Regions from separate parts of the Quadrisphaera setariae genome, predicted to be linked through region 3. Evidence: riboswitches for the same ligand, from Rfam matches in the RefSeq annotation. Region 3 holds a riboswitch; each other region holds the start of a gene.

Region 1 (7,478 bases), on a different contig from region 3:
CGAGGGCGGGGCGCTGGGCTCCGGCACGGTGACGCGCGAGCTGCTGCGCCACCCCGGCGCGGTCGGGGTGCTGGCCCTGGACGACGACGAGCGCATCCTCCTCGTCCGCCAGTACCGCCACCCCGTCGAGCACCTGCTGTGGGAGCTGCCGGCCGGTCTGCTCGACGTGGCGGGGGAGCCGCCGCACCTGGCGGCGGCCCGGGAGCTGGCCGAGGAGGCCGACCTGCGCGCCGGCTCGTACTACGTGCTGCTCGACTGGTTCCTGTCTCCGGGTGGGTCCGACGAGGCGTTCCGGCTCTTCCTCGCCCGCGACCTCTCGCCGGTGCCCGAGTCCGAGCGGCACCGGCGCACCGACGAGGAGGCGGGGATGGTCTCCACCTGGGTGCCGCTGGAGGCCGCGCGCGACGCCGTGCTCGCGGGCGACCTGAACAGCCCCAGCCTCGTGGCGGGCGTCCTGGCGGCGTGGACGGCGCGCGAGCGCGGCTGGTCCGAGCTGCGCGCTCTCGACGCGCCGTGGCCCCAGCACCGGGCCTACCGTTAGCCCCATGCCGCTGCTGCGCCGTTCCAAGACCGAGGACTCCGCCGCCGACCAGGCCATCGCGCGCGCGTCCGACGACGCCGACCGCGGCCGCCTGTCGCAGGCGGCCACCCAGCTGGTGCGCCGCCTGGTCGACCTGGGCATCGACGGCGCCGGACCGCTGCCGCCGGCCGCCGAGGCCGCGGAGTCCGCCCGGCGCAAGCGCTCCGACGTCGAGGACGCCATCGACGCGCTGGTCTCCTCCTCCACCCGGTCGGCCGCGGTGGGCGGGTTCGTCACCGGCCTCGGCGGTTTCGTCACCCTCCCGGTGGCGCTTCCCGCCAACCTCCTGGGCTACTACGTCATCGCCACCCGCACCGTGGCGGGGACCGCCGCGCTGCGCGGGTACGACCTGTCCTCCGAGGAGGTCCGCTCAGCGGTCCTGCTGGTGCTGGCTGACGAGGACGGCGGGGCGCTGCTGGCCAAGTTCGGCCTGGCGGGCCCTGGCGGACTCGTCACCCGGCTGGCCCGCAAGCAGCTCGCGGGCCCCGGCCTGGCCGTGCTCAACAAGGCCATCGGCTTCCAGCTGCTCTCCCGGCTCGGCCGCTCCAGCCTGTCGCGCCTGGGCCGCGGTCTGCCACTGGCCGGTGGTCTGCTCGGTGCCGGGCTCGACGCGTACTCGCTGCGCCGCACCGCCAAGGCGGCCCGCGCGGCGTTCCCGCTGCGCCGCGGCGGGGCGGGTGAGGTCACGGGGGGAGCGGGCCGGTGAGCCCGACCGGGCTCGGACCGGAGCGCAGCGCACCGGGCGCCGCCCGGGCCCTTTGGACGGCGATGCGCCGCGGACGGGTCCGCGGTGGCCCGCGCACCTCGGCGGTGATCACCAGCCTGCCGCGCCTCGTGCCCGCCGTGCTGGCGGGGCGCTACACGGGCTGCTCCCGCGGCCGGCTGCTGCTCATCGCGGGGGCCGCCGCGTACGTCGCGTCCCCGGTGGACCTGCTCCCCGAGGGGCTGCTCGGCCCGATCGGCCTGGCGGACGACGCCGCGGTGCTGGCCTGGCTGGCCGGAGCGCTGCTGTCCGAAGGGCAGGCGTTCCTGGCCTGGGAGCAGCAGCGTCCGCCGGCGGAGGCCCGCCCGCGCTGGCGCGGACGCCGCGGTCGTCCGGAGGTCGTCCCCGGGGACGTCGTCGGCTGAGGCCGACTCCCGCTCGGCGTCCGTCGTCCTGTCTCGCGCAGTTCGTCGTGCGCCCACAGGGCGACGAGCAGCACAGCCCGCGGGGCAGCCGTCCACAGGAGGCGTCCGAGGGCGGCGCGGTGACCGCACCCCCGGCCACGGTGGACCCGTGGAGCCAGCCCAGCAGCCCGGACGCAGCGTCATCAGGAGCAGCAGCCCCTTCGAGGTGCTCGCCCTCGCCGAGAGCACCCTCGGATTCCGCCCGCGCGAGAGCCTCCTGGTGGTCGGCCTGAGAGGCCCGCGGTGGCGCACCGGCCTCGTCGCCAGGGTGGACGTCGCCGCGGCGGACGAGCCGGAGGTGGTGGGCTCGCTGGTCCACCACCTGCTCGCCGACGGAGCCGGCCGGTGCTTCGTCGCACTGGTCACCGACGCAGGCGGAGCACCGGTGGAGCGGGGCCGCCGGAGGCTCACGCTGGTGCCTCCGCCTCGCGGTCCGCAGGACGAGGACGCCCACCCCGCCGGGCCGCGAGGGCTCCTGGGGCTGCCGGGGGCCGACCGCGCTGAGCGCGTCTGCGCGGCGCTGGTGGCCGCCGGGATCGAGCCCGAGCCGTGGCTGGTGCACCGCGGCCGGCTCTACTCCTACTCCTGCGACCTGTCCTGCTGCCCTCGGGACGGCCTCCCGTTGGACCGCGTGGCCTCCACCCGCGTGGCGGCCGAGGCGGTCCTCGCCGGGCGCGTGGTCACCGCGGACCGCGAGGGGTGGGAACGAGGTCTGCGCCGCGCCGTCGCCGCCGCGGGCACCGGCGGCGCGGGAGGTCCGGGAGGTCCGGGCGGCCCGCACGAGCCGGACGAGGCGGGGGACGCCGCCGTGGCCAGCGCCCTGGCGGGCCTTGACCGCCGCCGCCGACCCGCCTCCCCGGACGTCCGCCGCACCTGGCGCCGCGTGCTGGCCGCGGAGGAGGCAGCCCCCGGCGCCGTCCTGCGCCTCGACGCCGCCGACGCCGCCCTGCTGCTGGACGGCCTCACCAGGCTCCCGCTGCGCGACCACCTGCTCGCTGCCGCGGTGCCGCAGGCCCTGCCCGAGCTGGCCCGGTCCGGCACGCCCCTCGTCGACCCCGGAGCCGCTCTCGCGGTGCTCCAGCAGCTCGCACGCCGAGCGCCGCTGCGCTGGCGGGCCGCCGCGACGGGCTGCGCCGCCTACGTCGCGTGGTGCACGGGGGCGGCGCCAGCGGCGGGCGTGTGGGCCGAGGCCGCTCTGGAGCTCGACCCCGAGCACTCGCTCTCGGCCCTCGTCCTGCAGGCGGTGAGCATCGGGATGCCGCCGCCGGGCCGAGAGCGGGCCACCGGGGCCGGTGGCCCCGGACACCGCTGAAGGGGTGGCGGAGGCGTCCAGATGCTGAGACGAGGTGGAGTGCCGCTGCAGCGCTGCCTATCCTCCGAGCAGGTCATGAGCGCCAGCGACAAGCCCCGGCTCGCTGGCCGGCAACCCCCGCCCGCGGTGGGGTGCCCCGGGTGATGACCTGGCCGCTCCCCGTCCGGGGAAGCGGCAAGCGCGGGCCACGGGCCCGACGGGCCGTCGGCTCGTCGCGCCCTGGCCCTGAGGTCAGGGGAGTCTCCTGTGAACGACGGTTGGTCCTTCGAGACGAAGCAGATCCACGCCGGGCAGTCGGCTGACAGCGCCACGGGCGCGAGGGCGCTGCCGATCTACTCCACCACGTCATACGTCTTCGACGATGCCGCGGACGCCGCGGACCTGTTCGCGCTGAAGAAGTTCGGCAACATCTACACGCGGATCATGAACCCCACCACCGACGTGGTGGAGCAGCGCGTCAACGCCCTCGAGGGGGGTGTGGGCGCCCTCGCCGTCGCCTCCGGCCAGGCGGCCGAGACGCTCGCGCTGCTCAACGTCGCCGAGGCCGGTGACCACGTCGTGGCCAGCGCCTCCCTCTACGGCGGCACGTACAACCTCCTGCGGCGCACGCTGCCCAAGTTCGGCGTGCACGTGACCTTCGTCGAGGACCCCGACGACCTCGACGCGTGGCGCGCCGCGGCCACCCCGGCGACCCGGGCGTTCTTCGCGGAGACGGTCTCCAACCCGCGCTCGCACGTGCTCGACGTCGAGGGCGTCTCGGCGGTGGCCCACGAGGTGGGCGTGCCGCTGGTGGTGGACAACACCGTCGCCACCCCCTACCTGCTCCGACCGCTCGAGCACGGGGCGGACGTCGTCGTGCACTCGGCCACGAAGTACCTCGGCGGCCACGGCACGGCCATCGCGGGGATCATCGTGGACGGCGGGCGCTTCGACTACGGGCAGGGCGACAGGTTCCGCGGGTTCACCACGCCCGACGACAGCTACGACGGCCTCGTGTACGCCCGTGACCTGGGCGTGGGCAGCCCCCTGGGCGCCAACCTGTCCTACATCCTCAAGGCGCGCGTGCAGCTGCTGCGCGACATCGGCGCCTCCGTGGCCCCCTTCAACAGCTTCCTCATCGCCCAGGGCCTGGAGACGCTGAGCCTGCGCATCGAGCGGCACGTGGCCAACGCCACGCGGGTGGCGCAGTGGCTCGAGCAGCGCCCCGAGGTGCTCTCGGTCTCCTACGCCGGACTGCCCTCCAGCCCCTGGTACGAGCGCGCGCAGCGCCTGCTGCCGCGCGGCGTCGGCGCCGTGGTGGCCTTCGAGATCGACGGCGGCGCCGAGGCCGGTCGCCGGTTCGTGTCGGGCCTGAGCCTGCACAGCCACGTCGCCAACATCGGCGACGTGCGCAGCCTCGTCATCCACCCGGCCTCGACCACCCACAGCCAGCTCGACGAGCAGCAGCAGCGGGCCGCGGGGGTCACCCCGGGCCTCGTGCGCCTGGCGGTGGGCCTGGAGGGCGTCGAGGACGTCCTGGCCGACCTCGAGGCCGGCTTCACCGCCGCGAAGGGCGCATGAGCGCCGCCGCCCGCGGGCAGGGCCAGCAACCTCCGGCAGCCGGCCCGGGGACCCGGGAGCAGCAGCTCCCGGTCTCCGGCGGCTGGCGCGAGGGCGACCCGGTCGGCGACCGCCTGTTCGCCGACCTCGGCCCCCTGGCGCTGGAGGGCGGAGGGTCCTTGCCCGCGGTGCGGCTCGCCTACGAGACCTGGGGCCGCCTGAGCGCGGCCCGGGACAACGCGGTGCTCATCTGCCACGCCCTGACCGCTGACAGCCACGTCGTCGGTGGGGCGGGGCCAGGGCACCCCACGCCGGGCTGGTGGTCGGAGCTGGTGGGCCCCGGGCTCGCCATCGACACCGACCGCTGGTTCGTCGTCGCCCCCAACGTGCTCGGGGGCTGCCAGGGGAGCACCGGCCCCTCGTCCACCGCCCCCGACGGACGCCCGTGGGGGAGCCGCTTCCCCTACGTCACCATCCGCGACCAGGTGGCCGCCGAGGCGGCCCTGGCCGACGTCCTGGGCGTGCGGCGCTGGGCCGCCGTGGTCGGCGGGTCCATGGGGGGGATGCGGGCCGTCGAGCACGCGGTCACCCACCCCGAGCGCGTGGAGCGGCTGCTCGCCGTGGCCACCACGGCCCGGGCGACCGCGGACCAGATCGCCTGGTGCGCCCCGCAGCTGGCAGCGGTGCGCTCCGACCCGGGCTGGAGCGGCGGCGACTACCACGACGCCGCCCCGGGGCAGGGCCCGCACCGCGGGCTCGGGCTGGCGCGCATGGTCGCCCACACGACCTACCGGTCCGCGGCCGAGCTCGACGCGCGCTTCGGGCGGTCAGCCCAGCCGGGGGAGCAGCCCCTGGGCGGCGGCGGGCGGTTCGCGGTGGAGTCCTACCTGCAGCACCACGCCGACAAGCTGGTCCGCCGCTTCGACGCGGGGTCCTACGTGGTGCTCACCGAGGCGATGAACAGCCACGACGTCGGCCGCGGTCGGGGCGGCACCCAGGCGGCGCTGTCCCGGGTCACCGCGCGCACCCGCGTGGTGGCCGTCGACACCGACCGCCTCTACCCGGTCTCCCTGTCCGAGGAGCTCGCCGACGGGGTGCCCGGCGCCGAGCTGGACGTGGTCGCCTCCCCGTACGGCCACGACGGGTTCCTCATCGAGAGCGAGGCCATCGCCAAGGTGGCGGGGGAGCTCTTCGCCCCCTGAGCAGCGCGCACCCCGGGTCGGGGCGCGCGCTGGTGCGCACCCCGGCGGGCGGGGTGGGTAGGTTCGCCTCCACGGCGAGACGCGCCGTGTCCGTCAGCTGCCCGTCAGCGGCGGGGGAGCGATGGGGGTGCGATGGCGGTCGTCGTGGGCTTCGCCGGGACCGACGAGGGGCGGGCCGCGCTGGCCCGGGCCGAGCAGGAGGCGTCCCTGCGGGGCACCTCGCTGCTGGTGGTCGACACCGGCCGGGAGCCGACCCCGGCCGCCGAGCTGGAGGCCGCGCTGGGCTCGCTGGAGGTCGAGCACCAGCTCGTGCCGCCGGGCCCCCTGCGCGACGCCGCGGAGGAGGTCATCACCGCGGCGGAGGGCGCCGAGCTGGTGGTCATCGGTCTGCGTCGCCGCTCGAGCGTCGGCAAGCTCATCCTCGGCGCCAACGCCACGCGGATCCTGCTCGAGGCGCCCTGCCCGGTGATCACCGTCAAGCCCGCGGCGTCCTGAGGCGCTCCCGCCCCGCCCCGTACCGCGCTCGTCCCGAGGGCCCCGGCAGCACCGCTGCCGGGGCCCTCGGCGCGTCCGGGCGCGCTCGGGCCGGGTCCGAGGTGCGCATCCGCCGTGGGGGGACGTGGGGCCGGACGGGGGGCGGTGCGGGCGGGGTGGTGCCGGGGGCGCCCCCGGCGTGGCAGAATGCTTGCCAAGGTCCTCGGCGACGCATGCCCTGTTCCGGTCAGACCCGGGAAGCAGGACGGCACCCCGGGCGTTGTGAACCCTGTCAGGGCGGCGTGACCGCCCCTCAGTCCGAGATCCGCAGTCGACGAAAGGCAGTCCGTGTCGTCGGTCTCCACGCCCACGCTCCCGCCGGAGTTCAGCCACCCCAGCCTGCAGGAGCTCCTGCGGGAGGGCACCGCGAACGGCTCGGTCCAGGCCGCGTCGCTCCGCACCGCCTGCGAGGACGCGCAGGTGCCCATGAAGCGGATGAAGGCCGTGCTGCGTGCGCTGGAGGCGGCGGAGGTCACCGTCGTCGTCGAGCAGCCCGCCGCGCCGGTCCGCCCCGCCCGCGCCAAGAGCGTGCGCGCTGCGGCCCCGCGTGCCGCCAGCACGACCACCCGCACCGCTGCCCCGGTGCGCTCCGCCGCCGACGAGGCCGAGACGGCCGAGGCGCCCCGTCCCGCCCGTGCTGTGGCCGCCGCGTCCTCGCGCCGCGCCGCCTCGGCCACCGCGACGCTCGAGGCCGACGGAGAGACCGGCACCACCCCCAAGCCGCGCGCCGCCGCCAAGCCGAAGGCCGCCAAGGCCCCCGCCAAGCCCGCCGCGAAGTCCGCCAAGGCCCCCGCCAAGACGGCTCCCGCCAAGGGCGCCGACGAGGACGCTCCCGAGGACGAGAGCCCCGAGGACGTCGAGGCGCTCGCGGGCGAGGACGCCGAGGCGGACGCCGTGGTGGACGGTGCTGAGGAGGCCCCCGAGGCCGCCGCCGACGCCGAGAGCGACGCCGACGACGAGGAGGCCGCACCGGCCGCCGCCAAGGGCGAGGCCGACTCCGACACCGGCTTCGTCGTCTCCGACGCCGACGACGACGACGCGCCCGCCCAGCAGGTGGTCTCCGCCGGCGCCACCGCAGACCCGGTCAAGGACTACCTCAAGCAGATCGGCAAGGTCGCCCTCCTCAACGCCGAGCAGGAGGTCG
Region 2 (7,478 bases), on a different contig from region 3:
CGGCGCCTCCCACGAGCCGCACCTCGCCGCAGGCCAGCCCGGCGAGCACGAGGTCGGCCTCGGTGCGCGGCAGGTGCTCGCGCCAGACGTCGCGGGCCACGTCGACGCGGGCGCGGGCGTCCCCCGCGGCGCGGCGGGCGTCGACCTCGGCGACCAGCCGGTCGTACAGGTCGCGCCCGGCGGCGGTCAGCGCGATGCCCCGCTGCTCCACCTCGCCGAACCGCACCCGCAGCGCACCCGTACTGATGGAGCCGTCGGCCTCGCGGAACGTCCGCTCCTCGGCCAGGGCGCGGAAGGAGGTCTGGCGCAGCAGGACGTCCGGGCCCTCCCACGCGGGCGGGCCCTGCACCTCGTCGATCATCGTGATGCCGCGCTCGGACATGCGCCGGTAGAGCTCGTCGATGTCGAGCACGCGCGGCGTGAGGTGGTTGATGTGCGTGGCGGGCACGCCGCCGACGTCGGCCGCCACCGCGGAGATCCGCTCCAGGTGGGAGTACCAGGCGCGGTCGACGGGCTCGGTGGACAGGCGGAAGGCGTCGGTGGCCAGGCGCAGCAGCTCGTCGGCCTCAGCCGCGGGCAGGCCGCCCTCGGCGGCCGCGCGGTCGGCGAGGTCCAGCAGCTCCTCGGAGAAGAGGTGCCGCTCCTCGACGAAGCGCTCCAGGCGCTCACGGGTGGGGGCGTCGAAGAAGCGCGCGTCGTCCACGGCGAGCACCGAGGTGAACACCCGGAACGGGTTGGCGGCCAGCTCGGCCGGGTCCACCGGCCGGAACGCGGTCGAGACCACCGGCACCGACGAGGCCGAGGCGTCGCGCAGGTCGTAGAAGCCCACCGGGTGCATGCCGAAGGCGGCGAAGACCCGGCCCACCTGCTCCGGCTCGCGCGCCGAGCCCACGCGGATGGCGCCGTGCCGCTCCGCCGTGACCCGCTCCAGCGAGCCGTAGCGGTCGACCTCGGCGCCTCGCTCGCGCAGGGCGGCGGCGACGTCGGCGTTCACCGCGCGGCTGACCTCGACCAGCGTCGTGTACGCCGGCACCTCCGCGCCGTACATCTCCGCCAGCGCCACCGCGAATCGCGCGCGCAGCTCCGCATGCACCACGAGCGTCGTCGTCATCATCGTCCTCCAGCCCATCAGATGATGTGCACCTCCTGCAGCAGGGGTGCCGCCGACGCCGGGGCGAACCGCTCCGGCGCGAACCCCGACACGTCGAGCGCCGGCTCGCGCCCGGTCACGAGGTCGCGCACCACCTCCCCGACCGCCGGCGCCTGCAGGAACCCGTGGCCCGAGAAGCCCGTGGCCACCACCAGGCCGTCCACCTCGCGCACGCGGCCGATGAGGGCGTTGTGGTCGGGGGTGTTCTCGTACAGGCCCGCCCAGCCACCGCGCAGCGGCAGCCCCACCAGCGAGGGCGCGACGACGGCGGCCGCGGCCTCGAAGGCCGGCAGCCAGGAGTCGTCGTAGGCCCTGCCGAACCCGGGCGCCTGGGCGGGGTCGGAGATGCCGAGCAGCAGCCCGTCCGGGGAGCCGTGCACGTAGAAAGTGGTGGACAGGTCGAGCGTGAACGGCAGCTCGCCGCTGGGGGTCGCCGGGCGGCGCGACCCGGCCGGCGCGTCGGCGAAGGCGATCTGGCGGCGCACCGGCTCCACCGGCAGGTCCGTCCCGGCCATCCGCCCGAGGCCCGCCGACCACGCCCCGGCGGCGATGACGAGGTGCTCGCAGCGGACCGTGCCGGCGGAGGTCACCACCGCGCTGACCCGGCGGCGCGCGCCTCGGGCGCCGTCACCGGTGGTCTCGACGTCGAGCACCTCGACGCCCTCCAGCACGCGGGCGCCGCGCTCGCGGGCGCTCGCCGCCCACGCGGCGACGGCCAGCGAGGGCTGGGCGTACCCGTCCAGGGGCGAGAACGAGGCGCTGACCAGTGCGGAGGCGTCGAGGAAGGGGTTGAGCTCGGCGGCGCGCGCAGGGGCGACGACGTCGGCGACGGCCCCCATCGACCGCTGCAGGGCGGTGCTGGCCTCCAGGGCCGCGGCCTCGCCCGCGGTGCGGGCGCAGAAGAGGTAGCCGACGCGCCGCAGCCCGATGCCGCCGGCGGTCCGCTCGTGCAGGGCGGCGTACTTCTCCAGCCCGCGCAGCCCGAGGGCGATGTTGCCGGGGTCGGAGAAGGTGGCGCGCACGCCGCCGAAGGGCTTGGCCGAGGAGCCCGACCCGAGGTGGTCCCGCTCGAGGACGACGACGTCGGCGCCCGCGCGGACCAGCTCGTCAGCGGCCGCCAGCCCGATCGCGCCGCCACCCACGACGACCACCTGGGCCTGCGCGGGGAGGGTGTCCCTGTCCACAGGGCCACTGTGGAGGAGGAGAGTCATCAGGCACCATCGATGGTTGCTGCACATCGTCGTCAGGAGTGCTGATGGGTTGGACCCTCGAGCAGCTGCGCACGCTCGCGGCCCTCGCCGACAGCGGCACGATGGCCGCCGCCGCGGTCGAGCTCGGCTACACGCCGGGCGCGGTCTCGCAGCAGATGGCCGCGCTGTCAGCCGCCGCCGGACGCCCCCTGCTCGTGCGCGCGGGGCGGCGCGTGGAGCTCACCGACGACGGCCGGCTGCTGCTCGCAGGCGCCCGCGAGGTGCTCGCGGCCGACGAGCGGGCCCGCTCCGCCCTGGCCGCCCCCCGCGCGGACCGCCGTGCCGCCGTGACGCTGGGCGTCTTCGGGTCGGCGGCGAGCGCGGGCTTCGGCCCCGCCACCGCCCTGCTGCGCCGGCGGGCGCCGTGGGTGGACGTGCGCGCGGTCGAGGTCGACGTCGAGCGGGCGCTGGACGCGGTGACCGCGGGTCCGGGGCGCTCCCCGCTCGACCTGGCCCTCGGGCTGGACCACCCGGACTCGCCCTCGCCGCCGGTGGCCGGCGTCACCGCCGTGCCGCTGCTCACGGAGCAGTACGCGGTGGTGGGCGCCTCCGGCTCCCTGCCGCGCGAGCCCGGGGCCCTGCGGGCGGTGATGGACGAGGCCGACTGGGTGCTGCCGCCGCTGGACACCGCCTTCGGGCGGGCGGCGCGGACCGCCTGCGCGCGGGCGGGGGTGTCACCGGCGGTGCGGCACGTGGTGACCGACACCGCGGTCTCGCTGGCGCTGGCCGAGTCCGGCGCCGGGCTGACCCTGGCGACCCCGCTGATGCTCGCGCTGCGCCCCACGCGCTGCGACACCGCTGCACTGCCGGACCCCTCCGGCGGCGCGCAGCGGCGGGTGGTGGCGCTGGTGCGGGACGCCGCGGCGCAGCGCGAGGCGGTGCAGCTGGTGCTCACGGCGCTGCTCGACGCCTTCGGCGGGCCGGACGTCGCACCGGCGCGCGGACGAGCGCGGGCGGGCGCTGCTGAGCGGAGCGCGTAGCGTGGTGGTGCGCGGCGCGGCGCCTGAGCGGCACCGCTTCCTGCGCCGGGAGACACCGTGACCGACAAGTCGTCCCACAGCAGCAGCTCCAAGGGCTCGGGGAAGAGCATCAAGCAGAAGCGCGCCGACAAGAAGGCCGTCTCCGAGCGGACCACGGCCGTCGACCAGGTCGCCGCGGCCACCAAGCGCTGACCACCTCGCCGGCCCCCGCGGGGGCCGGGGCCGCATGGTTCCGGCGCCCGTGGGGAACCAGGGGGCGTGGCGCACGACCAGCACGACCTCCAGCGCTTCGTCGACGCCCAGGCGGGCGGCACCTACGAGTCCGCGCTGGCCGAGCTGCGCGCCGGTCGCAAGCGCGGGCACTGGATCTGGTTCGTGCTGCCGCAGCTGCGGGGGCTGGGCCTGAGCCCCACCAGCCAGCACTACGGGATCAGCGGGCTGGGCGAGGCGCGCGCCTACGTGGCCCACCCCGTGCTCGGCCCGCGGCTGCGCCAGTGCTTCGAGGTGCTCGCCGACCTGGAGGAGCCCGACCCGGTCCGGGTGCTGGGCAGCGTCGACGCCGTGAAGCTCCGCTCCTGCGCCACGCTCTTCGCCGCCGCGGCTGCCGACGAGCCGGTCTTCACCTCCGTCCTCGAGCGCTGGTACGGCGGCCGTCCGGACGCGGGGACGATCTCCCGCCTCTGAGGTGCGCTATCCTCCCGCCAACCATCCAGAGTGGCTGAGAGACCCGGCTCGCTGACGCCACAGCAACCACCGCCCGACCTCGTCGAGCAGGCAGGTGCTACCGCCGGGACCGATGGAGGTCTCCGTGTCGCCCTGCATGCTCGAGCGCTGAGCCCTCGGCGCTGCCCGTGCAGCGCCGACGCCAGCGCACCCCGCGCTCCCCACCGCCGCCTGAGGCCGGACCTGCCCCGCACCTGATCGGGGGTGGTCTGGCCGACAGGCCGGTGCCCCCTGCCCGCACGACCGACGGCGCACCCCCGCGCCGCTGTCAGCCATGCCCGGAGGACTCCCGTGCCCCTGCTCCGCCGCTCCGCCTCGCCCTCGTCCCCCCTCGCCCAGGCCGCGGCCCTGTCGCGCCGCCAGCTGCTGCGCGCCGGCGTGCTGATCGGCGGGGCCGCCGCCACCGCCGGGTCGCTGGCCGCCTGCGGCTCCGGCGGCGGCGGGGAGGCGCTCGCCGCCCCCAGCGGCGACCCGACGAGCGCGCTGCAGGGCAAGACGCTCAAGCTCATGGTCAACCAGCCGCACGTCGTGGCGTTCCGCGACCTGCTGGCGCCGGAGTTCGCCAAGCAGTTCGGCGGGAAGCTCGAGGTCACCGCCATCCCGTACGACCAGCTGACGAGCAAGCAGATCCTCGACGTGCAGGGCGGTGCGGGAGAGTTCGACGTCTTCGACTACTTCTACTTCGGCCTCGGCGCCCTCGTCGACGCCGGCGCCCTCGTCGACCTCACCGACTACATCGGCGGGGACTCGAGCATCAAGACCGACGACTTCCTGCCGTCGATCTACGACGTCTACACCCAGCTCGACGGCAAGCGCTACGGCCTGCCGTTCGACGGCGACACCCACGTCCTCTACTACAACGTGGCGCTGCTGGAGCAGTACGGCCAGCAGCCCCCGAAGACCTGGGACGAGTACGACGCCGTGGCCAAGGCCATCACCGAGGCCGGCGGCGGGAAGGTCTACGGCGCCGCGGTGCTCGGCCAGCAGGTGCCGATGATCCTGGGCTGCTCCTTCATCAACCGCCTCGCGGGCTACGGCGGCACCCTGGTCGACGCCGACGGGAAGCCGACGCTGACCTCCGACGCCGCCAGGGCCTCGCTGCAGCACCTCCTCGACGTGCAGCCCTACGCGCTGCCGACGCCGCTGCAGGTCGGGTTCGACGAGTCGAACAGCGCCTTCCTCCAGGGCACCGCGGCGATGATCGACACCTGGACCGACCTGGGCCTGCGCGCCAACGACCCCGCCAACTCCAAGATCGTCGACGGGTGGGGCGTGGTGCCCCTGCCCGTCGGCGGGTCGAACACCACCCCGCGGACGGCGCTGAACGCCGGCTTCGGCCTGGGCGTGTCCACCGCGAGCAAGGAGCGGGAGGCCGCGGCGGCGTTCGTGGCGTGGGCCACCGACAGCACCCGCAACCTGCTCCTGGCCAGCTACGGCGGCTCGGGCATCGACCCCAACCGCACCAGCGTGCTCGACTCCCCCGATTACGCGAAGGCCAGCGCGCCGGCCACCGAGGTCATCGCGACCGGCCTGCGCGGCAACCCGCTGCCCTGGCCCACCGACGCCCAGTCGCCCAAGCGCATGCAGGACCTCGTCGACCAGCTGGCCCTGGCGCTGTCCGGCTCGCAGGACGTCGAGACCTCGCTGTCCAAGGCGCAGGAGGCCTGGGAGCAGGGCGCATGAGCAGCACCACGACGACGCCGGCCGTGCGCCACGTGCCGCGGTGGCTGTCGCTGCCACCGCTCGTGGCCATCGCCGTCCTGCTGGTCTACCCCACGGTCTTCGTGGTCGCGGCGAGCTTCACCAGGACGACGCTCGCGCGGCCGCTGCAGGAGTGGACCGGCTTCGCCAACCTCACCTCGGCGCTGCAGACCGAGGCGTTCGCGGGCTCGCTCGTGCGCACCGTCGTGTTCGCGGTGGGCGCTGCCGTGCTCGCGACGGCCATCGGCACGGCGGTGGCCCTGCTGCTGCGCGCCCGCGGCGGCGGGTTCGGGGTCCTCGGCACGCTGCTGCTCCTGCCGCTCGTCACGCCACCGGTCATGGTGGGCGTGGCGTGGAAGCTGCTCCTCGCCCCGGCCGGTGGGGCGCTGACCAGCACCATCAGCTCCCTCGTCGGGTCCCCGGTGAACCCGCTGGGCTCGTCCGGCACGGCGCTCGGCACCCTCGTGCTCATCCACGTGTGGCAGTGGACGCCCCTGGTGGTGCTGCTGGTCTTCGCGGCGCTGCTGGGCGTGCCCGACGAGCTGCTCGAGGCCGCCGCGCTGGACGGCGCGGGCGCGCTGCGCACCTTCACCGCGGTGACCTGGCCGGTGGTGGCGCCGACGGTCCTGTCGGTGCTGTTCCTGGAGCTGGTGGTGGGCTTCAAGGTGTTCGACCTGGTCGCGGTGGTCACCTCGGGCGGTCCGGGCCTGTCGACGGTCGTGGCGAGCTTCGAGGTGTTCCGCACCGGCCTGCGCGGCGACTACGACGTCGGCACGGCTGCCGCCATGACCCTCGTGCTGGGCCTCCTGGTGGGCGTCGTCACCGCCGGCGTCTCGGCGCTGCGCACCCGCGCCGCGAGGGCCGAGTCGTGACCCCCGTCTCGCAGCCGAGCGCCCCGTTGCGCTGCAGCACCCCCTCTGAGCCGCAGCCGGGCGCCCGGCTGCCGGAGAGCACGACGACGAGCGCTGCTGAGCTCGAGCAGCTGCCCCGCGCGCGGCCGCGCGGGCCGCACCGCCGCTCGCCGCTGGCGCAGGTCGGCGTGCGCCTGGCGCTGGTGCTCGTCGCGGTCGTCGCCCTCGCACCCGTCGCGTTCCTCGTGTCGCTGTCCGTGCGGTCCACCGACGACGTCCTCACCGGCTCCTGGCTGCCCGGGGGGTTCGGCGAGCTCGCCTGGGGCAACTGGAGCGCGGCCTTCCGGACCATCCCGCTGGCGCACATGCTCGCCAACTCCTGGCTGGTGGCGCTCGGGTCGGCGCTGGTCACGGCCGTCGTCGCGGTGCCGGGGGCCTACGTCACCGCCCGCGCCGGCAAGCGCGGCGCCCGCCTGGGCGCGGCGCTGCTCGCGGGGTACTGCGCGCCGCCCGTCGTCGCCGTCCTGCCGCTGTTCTTCCTCCTCAAGGAGGTCGGCCTCACCAACAGCGTGGTGGGTCTGGCGCTGGTCAACGGCCTGGCCAACGCACCGGTGGCCGTGTGGCTGCTCGACTCCTTCGTCCGCCGCGTCCCGGTGGAGCTGGAGGAGGCCGCCTGGCTCGACGGCCTGTCCGTGGCCGGCGGGCTGCGCCGCATCGTGCTCCCGCTCATCGCGCCCGGGCTCGTGGCGGCGCTGCTGGTGTGCACCTTCCTGGCGTACGGGGAGTTCCTCTTCGCCGTCTCCTTCGCGCAGACCACCGCCAG
Region 3 (7,478 bases):
CGCGAGCAGGGTGCTGGGGCTCTTCGGCACGGCTGAACGCTACCGACCCACCGTGGTCATGGGCGATCGGCCACCTCGCTGGTCAGCGGCCGACTGCCCATGATCACGGACGGGGGAGGCTCAGGCGTTCTTCTCGTCGCGCCAGGCGAGCCAGTCGCGCAGGCGGCCGAAGTCGTAGTCGGGTCCGCCGGCGCCGATGGTGAACAGCGTGGCCCCGCGGCCCAGCAGGTCCTCGCCGGCCTCGGCCGGGTCGGAGGTGCCCTCCACGCCGATGCTGCGCTCGACGGCCACCGGCTCGCGGCCGGCCTCGCGTGCCCACCTGTCGAGGATCCCGCTCTTGCGGGTGAACGTCTCGGCGTCGCCGAAGGAGTGCCACGCGTCGGCGTGCTTGCCGACCATGCGCAGCGTCTTCTTCTCGCCGCCACCGCCGATGAGCACGGGGATGTGGCGGGTGGGCGCCGGGTTGAGCTTGCTCAGACGGCTCTCGATGCGGGGGAGCGCCTCACCGAGCTGGTCCAGGCGGCCGCCGGCGGTGCCGAACTCGTAGCCGTACTCGTCGTAGTCCTTCTCGAACCAGCCGGAGCCGATGCCGAGGATGAGGCGGCCCTCGCCGCCCTTGGCGGAGATGTGGTCGACCGTGCGGGCCATGTCGGCCAGGAGCTCGGGGTTGCGATAGCTGTTGCAGGTCACCAGCGCGCCGATCTCGACCCGCTCGGTGGCCTCCGCCCAGGCGGCGAGCAGGCTCCAGCACTCGAAGTGCAGGCCGTCGGGCTCGCCGTACAGCGGGTAGAAGTGGTCCCAGTTGAACGCGACGTCCACGCCGAGCTCCTCGACGGCGGCCACGGTGCGGCGGATGCCGGCGTAGTCGGAGTGCTGCGGCTGGACCTGGACGCCGATGCGGACGGGGTAGCGCTCGCGCAGAGCGCTGACGACCTCGGTGTCGACGGGGGTGGGCTCGGGAGTCTGCTCGCTCACACCCGTGACCCTAGGCACGAGTCCCGCGCGGCGCAGCCCCCGGAGGTCCCCTCCGGAACTGCGGCCGGGCGGCCGGTTGCGGTTCCGGAGGGTCCAGGAACCGCAACCGGGCGCCCGGCTGGGAGGAGGGAAGGGGTCAGCTGGCGTCCAGCGGCAGCAGCACGCCCTTCACGGACGGGTCGTTCGCGAGGAACTCCTGCACCTTCGGGTCCTGGAAGGTCGCGACGAGCTTCTTGATGTTGTCGGAGTCCTTCCAGGTGGAGCCGATGGTCAGCTGCCCCGCGAACTCGTCCGGCGGGGTCGGCGCGAAGATCTGCTGCTCCAGCGGGATCTTGGCGGCGAGGTAGTACTCGGTGTAGCCGACGGCGGCGTCGAGGTCGGGCAGGGCCCTGCTCTGCGCGCCGAAGTCGAGCAGCGTGAACTTCAGGTCCTTCGGGTTGGACGCGATGTCGTCCACGGTCGCGGAGCCGACGTCCACGCCGTCCTTGAGGGTGATGAGCCCGGCCTGCTGCAGCACATACAGGCCCTGCGCCTCGTTGGCGGGGTCGGAGTACAGCGACACCGTGCCGCCCTGGGGGATCTCCTGGGGCGTCTTGTACTTGTCCGACCACAGCCCGAAGCCCCACCGGAAGACCGGGGTGGCCGCCTCCTCCTTGAAGTCGGGGTTGGCCTGCAGCACCTGCCCCAGCCACAGCTTGTGCTGGTAGACGGTGCCGGCCACCTCGCCGTCGCTGACGGCGCGGTTGATGGTGTTCGAGTCCGCCAGGGCCTTGAACGCGATCGTGATGCCGTGCTCCGGGGCGACGTCCTTCGCGATGTACTCGATGAGCGCCTGCTCGCGGGCGTTGCCCTCGGCGGTGGCCACGTAGAGCGTGGCGCCGGGGGTGGTGTTGGCGGTCTCGGTGCCGCCGAGGCGGGGGACCACCACGGCGGCCGCGACGGCCAGCACGGCCACCGCCCCACCGGCGACCCACGGCCACCGCTTGCGCTGCTTGACCTCGAAGCCGTGGCTCTCGGTGCCGCCGGTGGAGGGACGGGTCTCAGTGGTGGACATCGGTGAGCTCCTTCGGAGAAGCGCTGGCGCTGGTCTGGGCGGTGGAGGACGACGACGAGGACGTCGCGCCGGACGTGCCGGCGCGGCGCTGGCGCGGGAGGCGGCGGCGCGAGTGGGGGGTGGTGGCGCGCACGGCGGCGTCGCCGAGCGCCTGGACGGCGGCGACGAGGGCGACCAGCACGACGATCGTGGTGATCATCACGTTGTGGTCGAAGCGCTGGTACCCGTAGGTGACGGCCACGTAGCCGATGCCGCCGGCGCCGATGGTGCCTGCGATGGCCGAGTACTCGATCATCGCGATGGTGTTGATGGTCAGGCCGCCGAGGATCGACGGGACGGCCTCGGCCAGCTTGACGCTGGTGAGCACCTGCAGCGGTGAGGCGCCGGAGGCGCGGGCCACCCGGACCAGTGACGGCGGCACCGACCGCAGGGAGTTCTCCACGATGCGGCTGAAGAACGCCGTGCCGGCCAGGGCCATCGGCACCACCGCGGCGGGGATGCCGATGTTGGTGCCGGTGACGAACCGCGTGAACGGCACGAGCGCGGCCATGAGGATGAGGAACGGCAGCGACCGGCCCACGCTCACCACGGCGGAGAGCACCCGGTGCAGCACGGGCCGCGGCGTCAGGCCGCCGGGGCCGAGGGCGTCCAGGGCCACGCCCAGGGGCACACCGAGGACGACGACGACCGCCATCGTCACCCCGACCATGACGAGGGTGTCGCCGAGGGCCGGCAGCACGAGGGCGGGGATCTCCGCCCAGGTCAGGTCGGTGCTGGTGGCGGCCAGCACCGGGGAGAGCAGGACGGTGCTCATGCCACGACCTCCAGGGTCTGCGCGGCGACGCGCTGCTCTGCGGCGTCGGACTCCTCGCGCTGCGCGTGCAGCCCGAGGCCGATGAGGGCGGCCTCGACGTCGTCGTCGTCCAGGTGCGCTGGTGCCCCGACGACGGCGTGGCCCACGGCCACCCCGGCGACGGTGCTCAGCGACGCGCCCAGCAGCTCGAGGTCGGTGCCCAGCGTGCGGGAGGCGCGGACCAGCCAGTCGGCGGGGACGCGGTTGCCGGCGTGGCTGACCACCCACACCGACCGCTGTTCGCCCTGCTCGGTGGTGCCGGCGTGGGCGCGGCGCGGCAGCAGCGCCCGGCCGAGCGGGGACGCCGGGGTGTGCAGCAGGTCGACGAGGGCGCCGTGCTCGACGATGCGGCCGTGGTCGAGCCGGGCGACGGTGTCGGCCACCGCCACGACGGTGTCCATCTCGTGCGTGATGAACAGGACGGCCAGCTGCAGGTCGTCGCGGAGCTCCTTGAGCAGCGCCACGATGCTCGCGGTGGCCTGCGGGTCCAGGCCCGAGGTCGCCTCGTCCGACAGCAGCACGCCCGGCCGCAGCGCGAGGGCGCGGGCGATGCCCACGCGCTGGCGCTGCCCGCCGGAGAGCTCGTGCGGGTAGCGGTGGGCCTTGTCCGCCAGGCCCACGCGCTCGAGCAGCTCGGCGACGCGCGCCCTGCGCTGCGCGGGGACCACGCCGAGGTGCTTGAGCGGCAGCTCGACGTTCTGCGCGGCGGTGCGGCGGGTGAGCAGGCCGTCGGCCTGGAACACGGTGCCGATGCCGCGGCGCGCCTCGCGCAGGTCCTTCTCGGACAGCGCGGTGAGGTCGCGGCCGCCCACGACGACCGCGCCCGACGTCGGGCGCTCCAGCAGGGTGGTGCAGGCGGCGAGCGTCGACTTGCCGGCGCCGGACGGACCGACGACGGCGGTGATCTCGCCGGGGGAGACCGTGAGGTCGAGGGAGTCCAGCACGGTGGTGGCGTGCTGGCCCTCGCCGTAGGTCTTCGTGAGCGACCTGAGCTCGATCACGGCTCGATCACCGTGGCCTCCGGGGTGGTGGGGGGATGGTCAGGGCAGGGGGCATCGCCCACTGGCGGTCACTCACAGTGACGGCGAGCGGGAGCAGGGATGTGCCGCGGGTGCGGCGCGCGGAGGTGCGACGCGCGGGTGCAGGGGCCCCGCACTCACGCCCGGCGTCGGGGCGAGCGGGGGCCGCGGGTGCTGCTGCCGGAGGACCCGGCGGTCAGCGACCTGCGGTCAGGCGCGCCGCCAGCGACAGTCGTCGCTGGTCAGACACATCAGTCGGGCGTGCGTGTGCACGTCGGCTCCTCGAAGTCGTCGTCCTTGCGCGTGCCGGTGGGCACGCGCCTGGTCTTCACCCGGAGCACCCCATGACGAGCAGGGTTGCCGGCCAGCGAGCCGGGGCTTGGCGCTGGCGCTCATGACCTGGGCAGGACCGTAGCGGATCGATCGCTCACGAGTCAACGCTCTGTCACGAGCAGCGTGGCGGGATCTCCACGTCCGCTGGCAGGGCAGGGCCTGCCGCGGGCGCCGCTGCGGCCGCTAGCGTCCGCGCGTGGAGATGACGCGCGCCGCGGCCCTGGTCGAGCGGGAGGCCGGGCGGCTCGCCGCAGCCCTCCGGCCGGAGGCCCTCGCCGTCGTCGTCCCCGGCTGTCCGGGGTGGACGGTGGCCGACCTGGCCCGCCACACCGGCGGGGTGCACCGGTGGGCGCGGGCGGCGCTGGCCACCGCCCCGGACGGCGCCCCCGGTGAGGAGCTCCCGGGGCCGCAGGACGACGACGCCGTTCCCGCGTGGTTCGCCGAGGGCGCCGACGAGCTCGTGGTGGCGCTGGCCTCGACGTCGCCGGCGGCGCCCTGCTGGACGTTCGCCGCCGCGGAGGCGCCCGCGACCGCGGCCTTCTGGGCGCGGCGCCAGGTGCACGAGACCGCGCTGCACCGCTGGGACGCCGAGTCGGCGCTCTCGGCCGCTGGCCTGAGCGCTGCGCCCGACCCGGCCGCGTGGGTGGAGGACGACGTCGCCGCGGACGGCGTGGCGGAGGTCGCCGACGTCATGCTCCCGCGGCAGGTGCGGCTCGGGCGCACCCCGGCGCTCCCGGGGGCGCTCGCGCTGGAGAGCGCCTCGGGGTGCTCGGTGATCGGCAGGGGAGCCGAGCCGGTGGCGGAGCTGACCGGATCCGCGCCCACGCTGCTGCTCCTGCTGTGGGGGCGCACCACCCTCGACGCCGAGCTGGCGTCCGGCCGGCTGGCGCTGGCGGGCAGCCGCGAGGCGGCTGACCACCTGCTCTCCGGCGCCCTCACCCCCTGAGCGCCCCACATGTCGACCGGCACTGGCGCGGGGGAGTGCCAGTGGTGGGGCCGTCAGACCGGCACTGGCGCGGGAGAGTGCCGGTGGTGGGGCTGCCTGACCGGCACTGCGGCGGGAGAGTGCCGGTGGTGAGAGGAGGTCAGAGGGTGAGCAGGCCCACGTGAGCGGCCAGCGACGGGGCCAGGGCCACCAGCTGCACCGCGTCGACGGTGCACCCGCGCAGCCCGTCGGCCCCGCGCAGGTCCTCCAGCGTCGCGCCGCGCAGGTCGACGTCGTCGCAGCGCGCTCCCGCCAGGTCGGCATCGGTGAGGTCGCTGCCCGCGAACGAGACGCGCCGCAGCTGGGCACCCGTGAGGTCCGCGCCGCGCAGGTCGCACCCGTCGAGCAGCACGTCGGTGAGCTGTGCATCGCGCAGCACCGCTCCGTCGAGCCGGCAGCGCCGCAGCACCACCCGGTCCAGCCGCGCCCCCACCAGCCGCAGCGCCGACAGCCGAGCGTCGGTCACCTCCACATCGGCCCACTGGGTGCGCGCGGCGTCGGCCGCGACCGCCGACACGCGCTCCCACCCGCTGCCCGTGACCCGCGCCCCGGCGAGCAGCGCCCCGTCGAGCACGGCGTCCTCCACGGACGACTCCAGCACGACCAGCCCCTCCAGCCGCGCCTGCGCCAGCTCCGCGCCGTCGACCAGGGCGCAGTCCCACCGGCCCGACAGCAGCACGGAGCGGTCGGCGACGTCGAGGTCGGGCAGGACGACGTCGGGCGCGCGCGGCGGCGTCGGCCCCGCGCGGCGCCGAGGTGGCCTACTGGCCATGCTCACCGACTGCGCCGGAGGTGCTGGCGGGGGAGGTGAAGCAGGGCGGCGGCTCATCGCCGTCAAGGAGCAGCCGCACGGCGGCGCGCCCCGCGACGGCGCCCACGAGGTTGCCCGTGCCGCAGTAGCCGCCGACCGCGGCCACCTGACCGGCAGCACCGTCGTCGACGAGTCCGCACAGCGCCCGCCCCTGGGCCTCCGGCGCGGTGTACCCGACGGACGCGCCCCAGCGGTGCGCCACCTCCCTCTCGTGCAGACGCCGGCCCAGCAGCCGCTCGGCGACCCGCTCGACGTGCGCCTGCACGGCCGGCGTCGGCTCGGTGGAGGTGGTCCACTCCGCTTCCCGGTCGGCGTCGCGGCCGCCACCGACGAGCAGGCGGAGCCCGGCCGGGCCGTCGTCGAGCTGGGCGTAGTCGTACCCCCACCGCTCGTACACGCCGCAGGGGACGCGCTCGCGGACCCGCGCTGCGTCGTCGCCGTCCAGCGGCGTGGTCGCGAGCATCTGCAGCCGCGCCGTGCGCACGCGGGGCACGTCGCCGCCCAGCTGGGGGAGGACGACGTCGAGCCGCCCGTCCACGGCCACCAGGACCACGCCAGCGCTCACCGCGCCGTCGTCGGTCTCGACACGGCCGGGCACGACCAGCCGCACGTGCGTGCGCTCGTGCAGCTGGAGCGGGGTCCCCTGCTCGCCGGCTGCGCGCTGCACGTGCGCGAGCACCCCGAGGTGGCGGACCACGGGGTTCGCCTGGGCGTCATCAGGCAGGAACAGGCCCTGGCCGTACGGCCCCGAGACCTCCTCGACGGCGATCCTGTGCTCGCGCAGGGCAGCGGCCTGCGCGGCGCAGTCGGCGAGTTCGCGGGCGCGTTCGCCGTCGTCGACGTGCACCCCGCCGGCCAGCCGCAGCGAGCCGGCGCGGCGGACCACGCCGTCGGGCAGCACATCGAGGAGGTGGTCGAGCTCGGCGAGGGTCTGGTGGTACAGCCAGGCCGCCGGCTCGGAGCCCCAGTCGCGGACGGCGTCGTGGAAGGACGGGGCGGTGCCGCCCAGCAGCAGCCCGCCGTTGCGGCCCGCGGCACCGGCGGCCACGCGGCCGGCGTCGACGCCCACCACGCTGAGGCCGCGCTCGACGAGCTCCTCGACGGCCGCCAGCCCGGAGCCGCCGAGCCCGACCACGCAGGCGTCGGCGACCGCGTCACCGTCGAGCGGCGGCAGCCCCGGCCAGGACGCGACGCGGGGGTCGGCGTCCCAGCCGGGGACCGTGAGAGCTGCGGTCAGCTGGCTCAGGGCTCCACCGTCTGGTGCTTGCCGACGATGGTGATGCCCGACTCGGTCACCGTGAAGCCGCGGGCGCGGTCGCGCTCGGGGTCCACACCGACGGTGGCGCCCTCGGGCACCTCGACGTTCTTGTCGAGGATGGCCCGGCGGACCACCGCGTGGCGGCCGACCTTCGCGCCGTCCATGAGCACCGACCTGTCGACCGACGCCC
Region 4 (7,478 bases), on a different contig from region 3:
TCGACGGGTGGCGGCTGCGCTTCGAGCCGCCGGACGCCGCGGAGGCAGCCGGCGGAGCGCCGGCGCGGGCGGTGCCCGAGGGCTGGCCGTCCTGGCAGGCGTGGGCCGTCGACCGCTGGCCGTCCCTGGACGTGGCCGGGCGCTGACCAGCGCCCGGTGGACGGGTGGATGATCGCGGCGTGGCCGAGGACGACGACCGAGGATCCGCGCAGTGGGCCGACGCGCGCTGGCCCGCTGACGACCACGTGCACTCCCAGTACTCCTGGGACGCGCACAGCGGTGACCTGGAGGCCACGTGCGCGCGGGCGGTCCAGCTGGGCCTGCCGGCGATCTCCTTCACCGAGCACGTCGACTTCGGCGCCTGGCAGCCCCCGCCCGGCGGGTGGACCTGGAACGGCGCCGTGCGGGGCCGGATGGACGACCACGGACGCTTCATGTCGGCGCCGCTGGAGGTGCAGGCCTACGTGGAGGAGGTCGAGCGATGCCGCCACCTGTTCCCCGGCCTGCGCATCCGGTGCGGCATCGAGCTGAGCGAGGGACACCGGTTCCCCGACGAGGTGGCCGAGCTCGCAGGGTGGGGCTTCGAACGGGTGGTCGGGTCGCTGCACGCGCTGCAGGACCTGCGGCACCCCGGTGAGGTGGTCGAGCTGCGCGGTGCGCTCGCGCAGCGCGGCCTGCTGGGCACGGTGCACGCCTACCTCGACGAGGCCGCCGTCATGGCGGCCAGCGACGCGCCGTTCGAGGTGCTCGGGCACCTCGACTACCCGCTGCGGTACTGGCCGGCCGGGGCCGGCCCGCTGCCCTGGGACGACCTCGAGGAGCGCGTCCGCCACGTGCTCTCCGTGCTGGCGAGCTCCGGACGAGCGCTGGAGGTCAACACCCGACGGCCGATGGAGGTGCAGGTCGTGCGGTGGTGGCACGAGGTGGGCGGCCAGGCGGTCTCCTTCGGCAGCGACGCCCACCGCCCCGAGGACCTGGCCGTGCGCTGGCGCGAGGTCGCCGACGCGGTCAGCTCAGCCGGCTTCCGGCCGACGGCCGACCCGACCTCGTTCTGGTCCCGCGCCTGACGCTGGGTCTGGCGTCGGACGAGGAGCACGCACCGAACGGTCAGGGGACGAGGAAGTCCTCCACCTGCAGGTCGTAGGCGACGAAGGGGCGCAGGCTCGGGGCCAGCTCCAGCACGAGGTCCCTGACGGCGGGGGCGGCGTCGGGGGTGAGCTCCAGCAGGGCGGCCGTCTCGGTGGTCTCGGCGCGCGGTGGTCCCGTCCAGGCCGACTCCGGGAGCAGCGCGGCGATCCGCTCGATGCAGTCGTCGAGGACGAGACCGGGCTCCGCCGGTCGCTCCTCGAGGGCCACGAGCTGGCCCTCGACCGCGCCCGGCCACAGGTGCGGCTCGTCGGGCGGCAGGAACAGCAGGACGTCGTAGGACACACACGCCTCCTCACCCACGTGGACGGGGAGCCCCGCCGTGCGGACGCTCCCGTGCGCAGCACCCCCATCCTCCTACCGGAGGACGGGACCGGCTGCCTCAGCGGGGCTGGAGCGCCGGGTAGCTGGGGTGCAGGCGGTCGCGGCCGTCGCCGCGCACCCGCGAGCGCAGGGTGCCGGTCTTCACGGCCGGGTCGTACAGGCCCCGCGCGGTGAGGGCGGGCACGGCGAGCTCGGCGAAGTCCTCCAGGGTCCCGGGGCTGAGCAGCGGGTTGAGGATAAGGCCGTCGAGCCCGGCGGCGGCCGCGTGCTCGCCCATGGCGTCGGCGACCTGGTCGGGGGTGCCGACGAAGAAGAGGTCGCCGCCGCGCGCCACCGAGGAGAAGCGCTGGCGGACCTCGCCGGCGGTCAGCGGCGGGGACCCGGGCCCTGCCTTGAGCACGTAGCTGGACAGGCCGTTGGTGACCGTGCTGAGCGGCTCGTCGTCGGCGTAGCGGGAGAGGTCGATGCCGGTGTCGCCGGAGTAGGAGACCAGCTGGGCGCGCAGGCGGTAGGTGCTCTGCAGGTCTTCGTGCTTGGCCTGCGCCTCCGCCTCGGTGCGCCCGACCACCACGCGGGCCAGGGCCAGGGCCCGCAGGTCGCCCGGGTCGCGGCCGAGCGCCGCGGCGCGGCCGCGGACGTCGTCGAGGCCGCCGCGGATCTTCACGGGGTCGGCCACCGGCAGCAGCAGCACCTCGCCGTGGCGGGCGCCGAACTCCCGGCCGCGCGGCGACCAGCCGGCCTGGAAGAGCACCGGGGTGCGCTGGGGGGACGGTGAGGTGAGGGCAGGGCCGTGCACGCGGAAGTGCTCGCCGTCGTGGTGGACCGCTCGCACGGAGCCCGGCCGGGCCCAGGTGGCGCCGGCCTTGTCGGCGACCACGGCGTCGTCGTCCCAGGAGGTCTCCCACAGCTGGTGGGTGACGTGGAGGAACTCGTCGGCGCGGCCGTACCGGTCGGCGTGGGCGAGCTGGGCCTCCAGGCCGAAGCTGCGGGCGGCGCTCTCCAGGTAGCTGGTGACGACGTTCCAGCCGATGCGGCCACCGGTGAGGTGGTCGAGCGTGGCGAAGCGCCGGGCCAGGGAGAACGGGTGCTCGTAGGTGGTGGAGGCGGTCACCACGAAGGCGAGGTCGCGCGCCACCTCGGCGAGCGCGGGCACGTAGGCGAAGGGGTCGTTGGCGGGGGCCTCGACGGCCTCGCCGATGGCGGCGTCCAGCGACCCCTCGTAGACGTCGTAGAGGCCGAGCACGTCGGCGAGGAACAGCGCGTGCAGACCGGCCTGCTGGGCGGTGGTGGCGACGTGGCGCCACCTGTCGAGGCTGTTGACGCCGACGCGGTCGTCGGTGGGGTGCGTCCACAGGCCGGGGGCGCCCCCGCAGCCGACGCTGGCCTGCTCGTAGAGGGCGACGACCAGGGGGCGGGGAGCGCTCATGCGGAGGTCCTCTCGGAGGCGCGGGCGCCGCGCCGCAGCCGGTGCACCAGGTAGCAGGCGGCGGTGAAGACCACGCCGATGACGGTGGCGAGGCGCTGGGAGCCGTCGAACAGCGACGCCACCACCGACACGGCGCACGCCACCAGCACGAACAGGGGGGCGAAGGGGAACCACCGCGAGCGGTACGGCAGCGAGGCCGGGTCGGTGCCGGCGGCCTGCAGGCGGCGGCGCTGCACGAGGTGGGCCAGCGCGATGACGGCCCACACCGCGACCACGGCGAACCCGGCGATCGACACGAGCACCACGTAGACGGTGCCGGGGGCGACGTACGAGCTGACCAGCGACACCAGGCCGCCGGCGAGGCTCACCACCACGGCGAGCACGGGGATGTTCCGCCGGTCGGTGCGGGCGAACGCGGCCGGCAGGTCTCCGGTGAGCGCCAGGGAGCGCAGGAGGCGGGAGCAGGCGTACAGCCCCGACACCCCGGCGGACATGAGCGCGGTGATGATGACGACGGCGATGACGTCGGCCGCGTACGGGATGCCGGAGGCCGCGAAGACGGTGACGAACGGGCTGGTCTCCACGGACTCGTCGGCGCTGCCGAGCTGGTCGTAGGGCACCAGCGCGGCCATGACGACGATCGCTCCGACGAAGAAGACCACCAGCCGGACCATCGTGGTGCGGACGGCCTTGGGGACCACGCGCGCGGGGTCGTCGGTCTCGCCCGCGGCGATGGCGATGAGCTCGGTGCCGGAGAAGGCGTAGAACACCGCCAGGACGGCGACCAGCACTCCCCCGACACCGGCCGGCAGCAGCCCGTCGGGCGTGACGAAGTTCGACAGCAGCGGCGCGGGCGCGTCCGAGGCGCTGACCCCGACGATCGCGAGCGCACCCACCACGACGAAGACGACGACGGCGGTGACCTTCACGCCCGCGAGCAGGCTCTCGGTGTCTCCGTACAGGCGCACCGGCGCGAGGTTGACCGCCAGGAGCAGCGCCGCGAACACCGCGCACCACACCCAGACCGGCACCCCGGGGAACCACCGCTGCATGAGCAGGCCGGATGCGGTGAGCTCGGAGCCGATGGCGGCCACCCAGCACAGCCAGTACAGCCACGCCGTCGTGAAGCCCGTGCCGGCCCCGAGGATGCGGTGGGCGTACACGTGGAACCCGCCCGACTCCGGCATCTGCACGGCCAGCTCGCCGAGGCAGGTCATGAGCTGCCACGCCACCAGGGCGCCGACCACGTAGGCGATGACGGCGCCCAGGGGCCCGGCCTGGTAGATCGTGTAGCCGGACGAGATGAACAGGCCCGACCCGATGACGCCGCCGAGGGCGATCATCACCAGGTGGCGGGTCGTCAGGCCCCGGTGCAGCGCTGCCGCCTCCGGAGCTCCGTGGACGGGGGCGGGGGCGGGGGCGTGCGCCACGACGTCTCCTCGGGGGTCCGCTCTTGCCGCGCGCTCCGCGCGGCCGGGTCTTCACCTGGAGCACCCCACGCGGAGGAGGGTTGCTGGGCAGCCGGCCAGGGCCCGAGGCTGCCGCTCGTGACCGGGGCAGGACTGTAGGAGCACCCCTGCAGATCGTCAACGGCGGGTCTCGGCGGGGCGGGTTGACCGTCTCTTGACCCACCGGTAACTTCTCGGGCCAGGTCACGAGTGACAGCCTTGAAGCCCTGGCTGGCTGTCCAGCAACCCTCCTCCGCGGCGGGGTGCTCCAGGTGACGACCCGGCCGAGCACCCGCTCGGCAAGAGCGGTCCACGAGCACGACGCCGCCGCCCTCCTCGGGGGCGACCTGCGTCGACACCTGTTCCGCTCGCAGCTGGAGACGGCTGCCGGTGGACCCGACGTCACGGGCGCCGGCGCCCACGACGCCCGGAAGAGGTCCCCCGCGCCATGTCCCCCCTGAGCCCCGCCCACCCCCTCAGCCGCCGCCGCTTCGTCCTCGGCGTGGGTGGTCTGACCGTGGCCGCGCTCGCCCTGCCGGGATGCTCCAGCGGGTCTGGCAGCGCTCAGACGTCCGGCGCCGGGGCGACGTCCGGCGCTCCCGTGGAGGGCGGCTCCCTCGTCTTCGCCGACATCGAGCTGCAGACCGACTTCCAGACGCAGCGCGCCTTCAACTACACGCAGGCCAACGTGTACCGGAACATCGCCGACCGGCTCACCGCCTTCGACCCGGCCACCGGGAAGGTCGTGCCGTGGATCGCCTCGCAGTGGGCGGTCAGCCCCGACAACACCGAGTTCACCTTCACCATCAGGCCCGGGGTGACGTTCTCCGACGGGACCCCGCTGGACGCGGCGGCGGTCAAGGCCAACCTCGACCAGCTCGGCCTGGGCGACCCCGCGCGCAACATCATCAAGAACCGCGACTTCATCGGCTACGCCAGCTCCGAGGTGGTGGGCGCTGACCAGGTGCTGGTCAGGCTCTCGCAGCCCAACGCCGACTTCCTCAAGGCCACCGCCGCGGCCACCAGCAGCCTCGTGGCGCTGAAGACCCTCGCGCTCGACTACGCGGGCCAGGCGAAGATCGAGAACGTCGTCGGCTCCGGCCCCTTCGTCTTCGCCTCCCAGGTGCCCGACCAGGAGCTGCGCTTCAGCAAGCGCGCCGACTACGCCTGGCCGTCGTCGGTCTCCACCAACCAGGGTCCCGCCCACCTCGACGAGGTGGTCTTCCGCGCGATCCCCGAGGTGGGGCTGCGCGTGGGGGCCGTCAGCTCCCAGCAGGCCGACGTCGCCCGCGGGGTGCAGCCGACGGACGAGGCGCTCGCGAAGCAGTCGGGCATCGCCCTGGTGGTGGCCGAGGCGCCCGAGCTCACCGCGAACTGGGCGGCCTTCCGCGGTGGGGCGCCCGTGGTCAGCGACCAGGCCGTCCGCCGGGCGCTGCAGATCGGGTTCGACAGGGAGGCCCTCAAGAAGACCGTGCTCAGCGAGAGCTACCCGCTGTCCGGCTCGGTGCTGAACCGCTCGGCGCCCGGGTTCACCGACCTGTCCGACCAGATCGCCTACGACGCCGCCGGCGCGAAGAAGCTCCTCGACGACGCCGGCTGGGTGCCCGGCTCCGACGGCGTGCGCGTCAAGGACGGGCAGCGGCTCAGCGTCGCCGTGGCGGCCAGCTCCCGCAGCGTGGTCATCAAGCCGGCCTTCGAGTTCATCGAGTCGGAGTGGCGCAAGATCGGTGTGGAGCTGAAGAACAACGCCGGCGACAGCGCGATCTTCACCACCGCGCTGGGTGACAAGACCTACCCGATCGTCGGGTCGCGGCAGTTCTACCTGGGTGGCCTCGCCCCGCTGTTCAGCGCCGAGGGCAACACCAACACCTACGTCTCCGACGCCCAGCTCAACGAGCTGTTCGGCCAGGAGCGGGCCGCCACCGACGACGCCTCCCGCGACGCCGCGCTGACCGCGGTGCAGGAGCGGCTGGTCCTCGGCACCAACCTGCTCATCCCGCTGTGGGACGAGGTGCAGGTCCACGCCGTCGGCAAGGGCGTCCACATCACCTTCGACGGCGGCACCGCGCCGCTGCTGCAGGAAGCGTGGAAGGACGCGTGAGCGGCACCGCCCGCTACGTCGCCGGCAGGGTCGGGCAGGCGCTGCTCGTCCTGTGGGTGACGTACACGCTCGTGTTCCTGGCGGTGCAGGCGCTGCCGTCGGACCCGGTGACCATCTTCCTGGCCTCCGACGCCGGCGGTGACCCCGCGCTCATCGCGCAGGTCAACGCCTTCTACGGCTACGACCGGCCCTGGTACGTCCAGTACGGCTCCCAGCTGCTGCACCTGCTGCGGGGAGACGTGGGCTTCTCGCTGTCCACGGGGCAGCCGGTGCTGGAGCGCATCGGCGACGTCGTGGGCAGCACGGTGGCGCTCGCCTCCACCGGGCTCGTGCTCAGCGTGGTCATCGCGGTGGCCGTCAGCGCCGCCGTCCACCTGGCCGACGCGCCGCGGCTCAGCCGGTTCGTCCGGTCCACCCCGTCGCTGTTCAGCGCCGTGCCGGTGTTCTGGCTGGGGATCGTGGTGCTGCAGGTCTTCTCCTTCCAGCTGGGGATCCTGCCGCTGTTCCCGGACGGCTCCCTCGTCTCGCTGCTCATCCCCGCCCTCGTGCTGGCGGTGCCGGTCTCCGCGCCGATCGCCCAGGTCCTGCTGGTCAGCGTGGAGGAGGCCGGCGAGCAGCCGTTCGTGCGCACGGCGAAGGCCAAGGGACTGCGGCCCTCCCGGGTGTTCTGGGCGCACGTGCTGCGGACCTCGCTGCCGGGGGCGGTCGCCGTCATCGGCACCACCCTGGGCGTGCTCGTGGCCGGGTCCGTCATCACCGAGACCGTCTTCGGGCGCCCCGGCCTGGGCTCGGTGCTCCTCAAGGCCGTGGTCGCGCAGGACGTGACGCTGGTGCAGGGGCTCGTGCTGCTGACCACCGCCGTCGTCGTCCTCACCGCCCTGGTCCTGGACCTGCTGGCCCCCGTCATCGACCCGCGCGCCGCCCGCGGCGCCTCCGCGAAGGGTGCCCCGCGCCTTGCCTCCTGAGCAGACCCTCCTCGCCCCCGACCGCCCCGGTGGGCCGAGGACGACGACGACGCGAGGCCGGCCCCGGG

The links. A riboswitch is a leader RNA that binds a small molecule or an ion and turns the genes downstream of it on or off. The one in region 3 is predicted to bind S-adenosylmethionine.
Region 1: linked by a shared signal. The riboswitch ahead of FMM08_RS21100 (bifunctional o-acetylhomoserine/o-acetylserine sulfhydrylase) and the one ahead of FMM08_RS04840 (methionine ABC transporter ATP-binding protein) in region 3 are both predicted to bind S-adenosylmethionine.
Region 2: linked by a shared signal. The riboswitch ahead of FMM08_RS20740 (ABC transporter substrate-binding protein) and the one ahead of FMM08_RS04840 (methionine ABC transporter ATP-binding protein) in region 3 are both predicted to bind S-adenosylmethionine.
Region 4: linked by a shared signal. The riboswitch ahead of FMM08_RS17270 (ABC transporter substrate-binding protein) and the one ahead of FMM08_RS04840 (methionine ABC transporter ATP-binding protein) in region 3 are both predicted to bind S-adenosylmethionine.

What each region holds. Positions count from the first base shown of each region.
Region 1 covers NZ_VKAC01000017.1:10,078-17,555, forward strand. Annotated here, with positions in the region: gene FMM08_RS21080 (NUDIX domain-containing protein) at 1-541, shown strand, start outside; gene FMM08_RS21085 (hypothetical protein) at 546-1,286, shown strand; gene FMM08_RS21090 (YkvA family protein) at 1,283-1,708, shown strand; gene FMM08_RS21095 (DUF4192 domain-containing protein) at 1,857-3,059, shown strand; SAM riboswitch class IV at 3,131-3,246, shown strand; gene FMM08_RS21100 (bifunctional o-acetylhomoserine/o-acetylserine sulfhydrylase) at 3,306-4,619, shown strand; gene metX (homoserine O-acetyltransferase MetX) at 4,616-5,800, shown strand; gene FMM08_RS21110 (universal stress protein) at 5,933-6,295, shown strand; gene FMM08_RS21115 (RNA polymerase sigma factor) at 6,623-7,478, shown strand, end outside.
Region 2 covers NZ_VKAC01000016.1:28,436-35,913, reverse strand. Annotated here, with positions in the region: gene hglS (2-oxoadipate dioxygenase/decarboxylase) at 1-1,111, opposite strand, end outside; gene FMM08_RS20755 (NAD(P)/FAD-dependent oxidoreductase) at 1,129-2,334, opposite strand; gene FMM08_RS20750 (LysR family transcriptional regulator) at 2,406-3,380, shown strand; gene FMM08_RS23890 (hypothetical protein) at 3,438-3,572, shown strand; gene FMM08_RS20745 (DUF1810 domain-containing protein) at 3,639-4,064, shown strand; SAM riboswitch class I at 4,083-4,183, shown strand; gene FMM08_RS20740 (ABC transporter substrate-binding protein) at 4,395-5,786, shown strand; gene FMM08_RS20735 (carbohydrate ABC transporter permease) at 5,783-6,676, shown strand; gene FMM08_RS20730 (carbohydrate ABC transporter permease) at 6,673-7,478, shown strand, end outside.
Region 3 covers NZ_VKAC01000002.1:342,896-350,373, forward strand. Annotated here, with positions in the region: gene serB (phosphoserine phosphatase SerB) at 1-30, opposite strand, end outside; gene FMM08_RS04825 (LLM class F420-dependent oxidoreductase) at 121-921, opposite strand; gene FMM08_RS04830 (MetQ/NlpA family ABC transporter substrate-binding protein) at 1,112-2,029, opposite strand; gene FMM08_RS04835 (methionine ABC transporter permease) at 2,016-2,843, opposite strand; gene FMM08_RS04840 (methionine ABC transporter ATP-binding protein) at 2,840-3,883, opposite strand; SAM riboswitch class IV at 4,190-4,301, opposite strand; gene FMM08_RS04845 (maleylpyruvate isomerase N-terminal domain-containing protein) at 4,437-5,180, shown strand; gene FMM08_RS04850 (pentapeptide repeat-containing protein) at 5,320-5,991, opposite strand; gene FMM08_RS04855 (NAD(P)/FAD-dependent oxidoreductase) at 5,981-7,165, opposite strand; gene glgC (glucose-1-phosphate adenylyltransferase) at 7,273-7,478, opposite strand, start outside.
Region 4 covers NZ_VKAC01000011.1:45,184-52,661, forward strand. Annotated here, with positions in the region: gene FMM08_RS17245 (P-loop nucleotide/nucleoside kinase family protein) at 1-146, shown strand, start outside; gene FMM08_RS17250 (PHP domain-containing protein) at 180-1,067, shown strand; gene FMM08_RS17255 (hypothetical protein) at 1,108-1,431, opposite strand; gene FMM08_RS17260 (NtaA/DmoA family FMN-dependent monooxygenase) at 1,529-2,896, opposite strand; gene FMM08_RS17265 (amino acid permease) at 2,893-4,326, opposite strand; SAM riboswitch class IV at 4,341-4,449, opposite strand; SAM riboswitch class IV at 4,547-4,656, shown strand; gene FMM08_RS17270 (ABC transporter substrate-binding protein) at 4,793-6,445, shown strand; gene FMM08_RS17275 (ABC transporter permease) at 6,442-7,410, shown strand.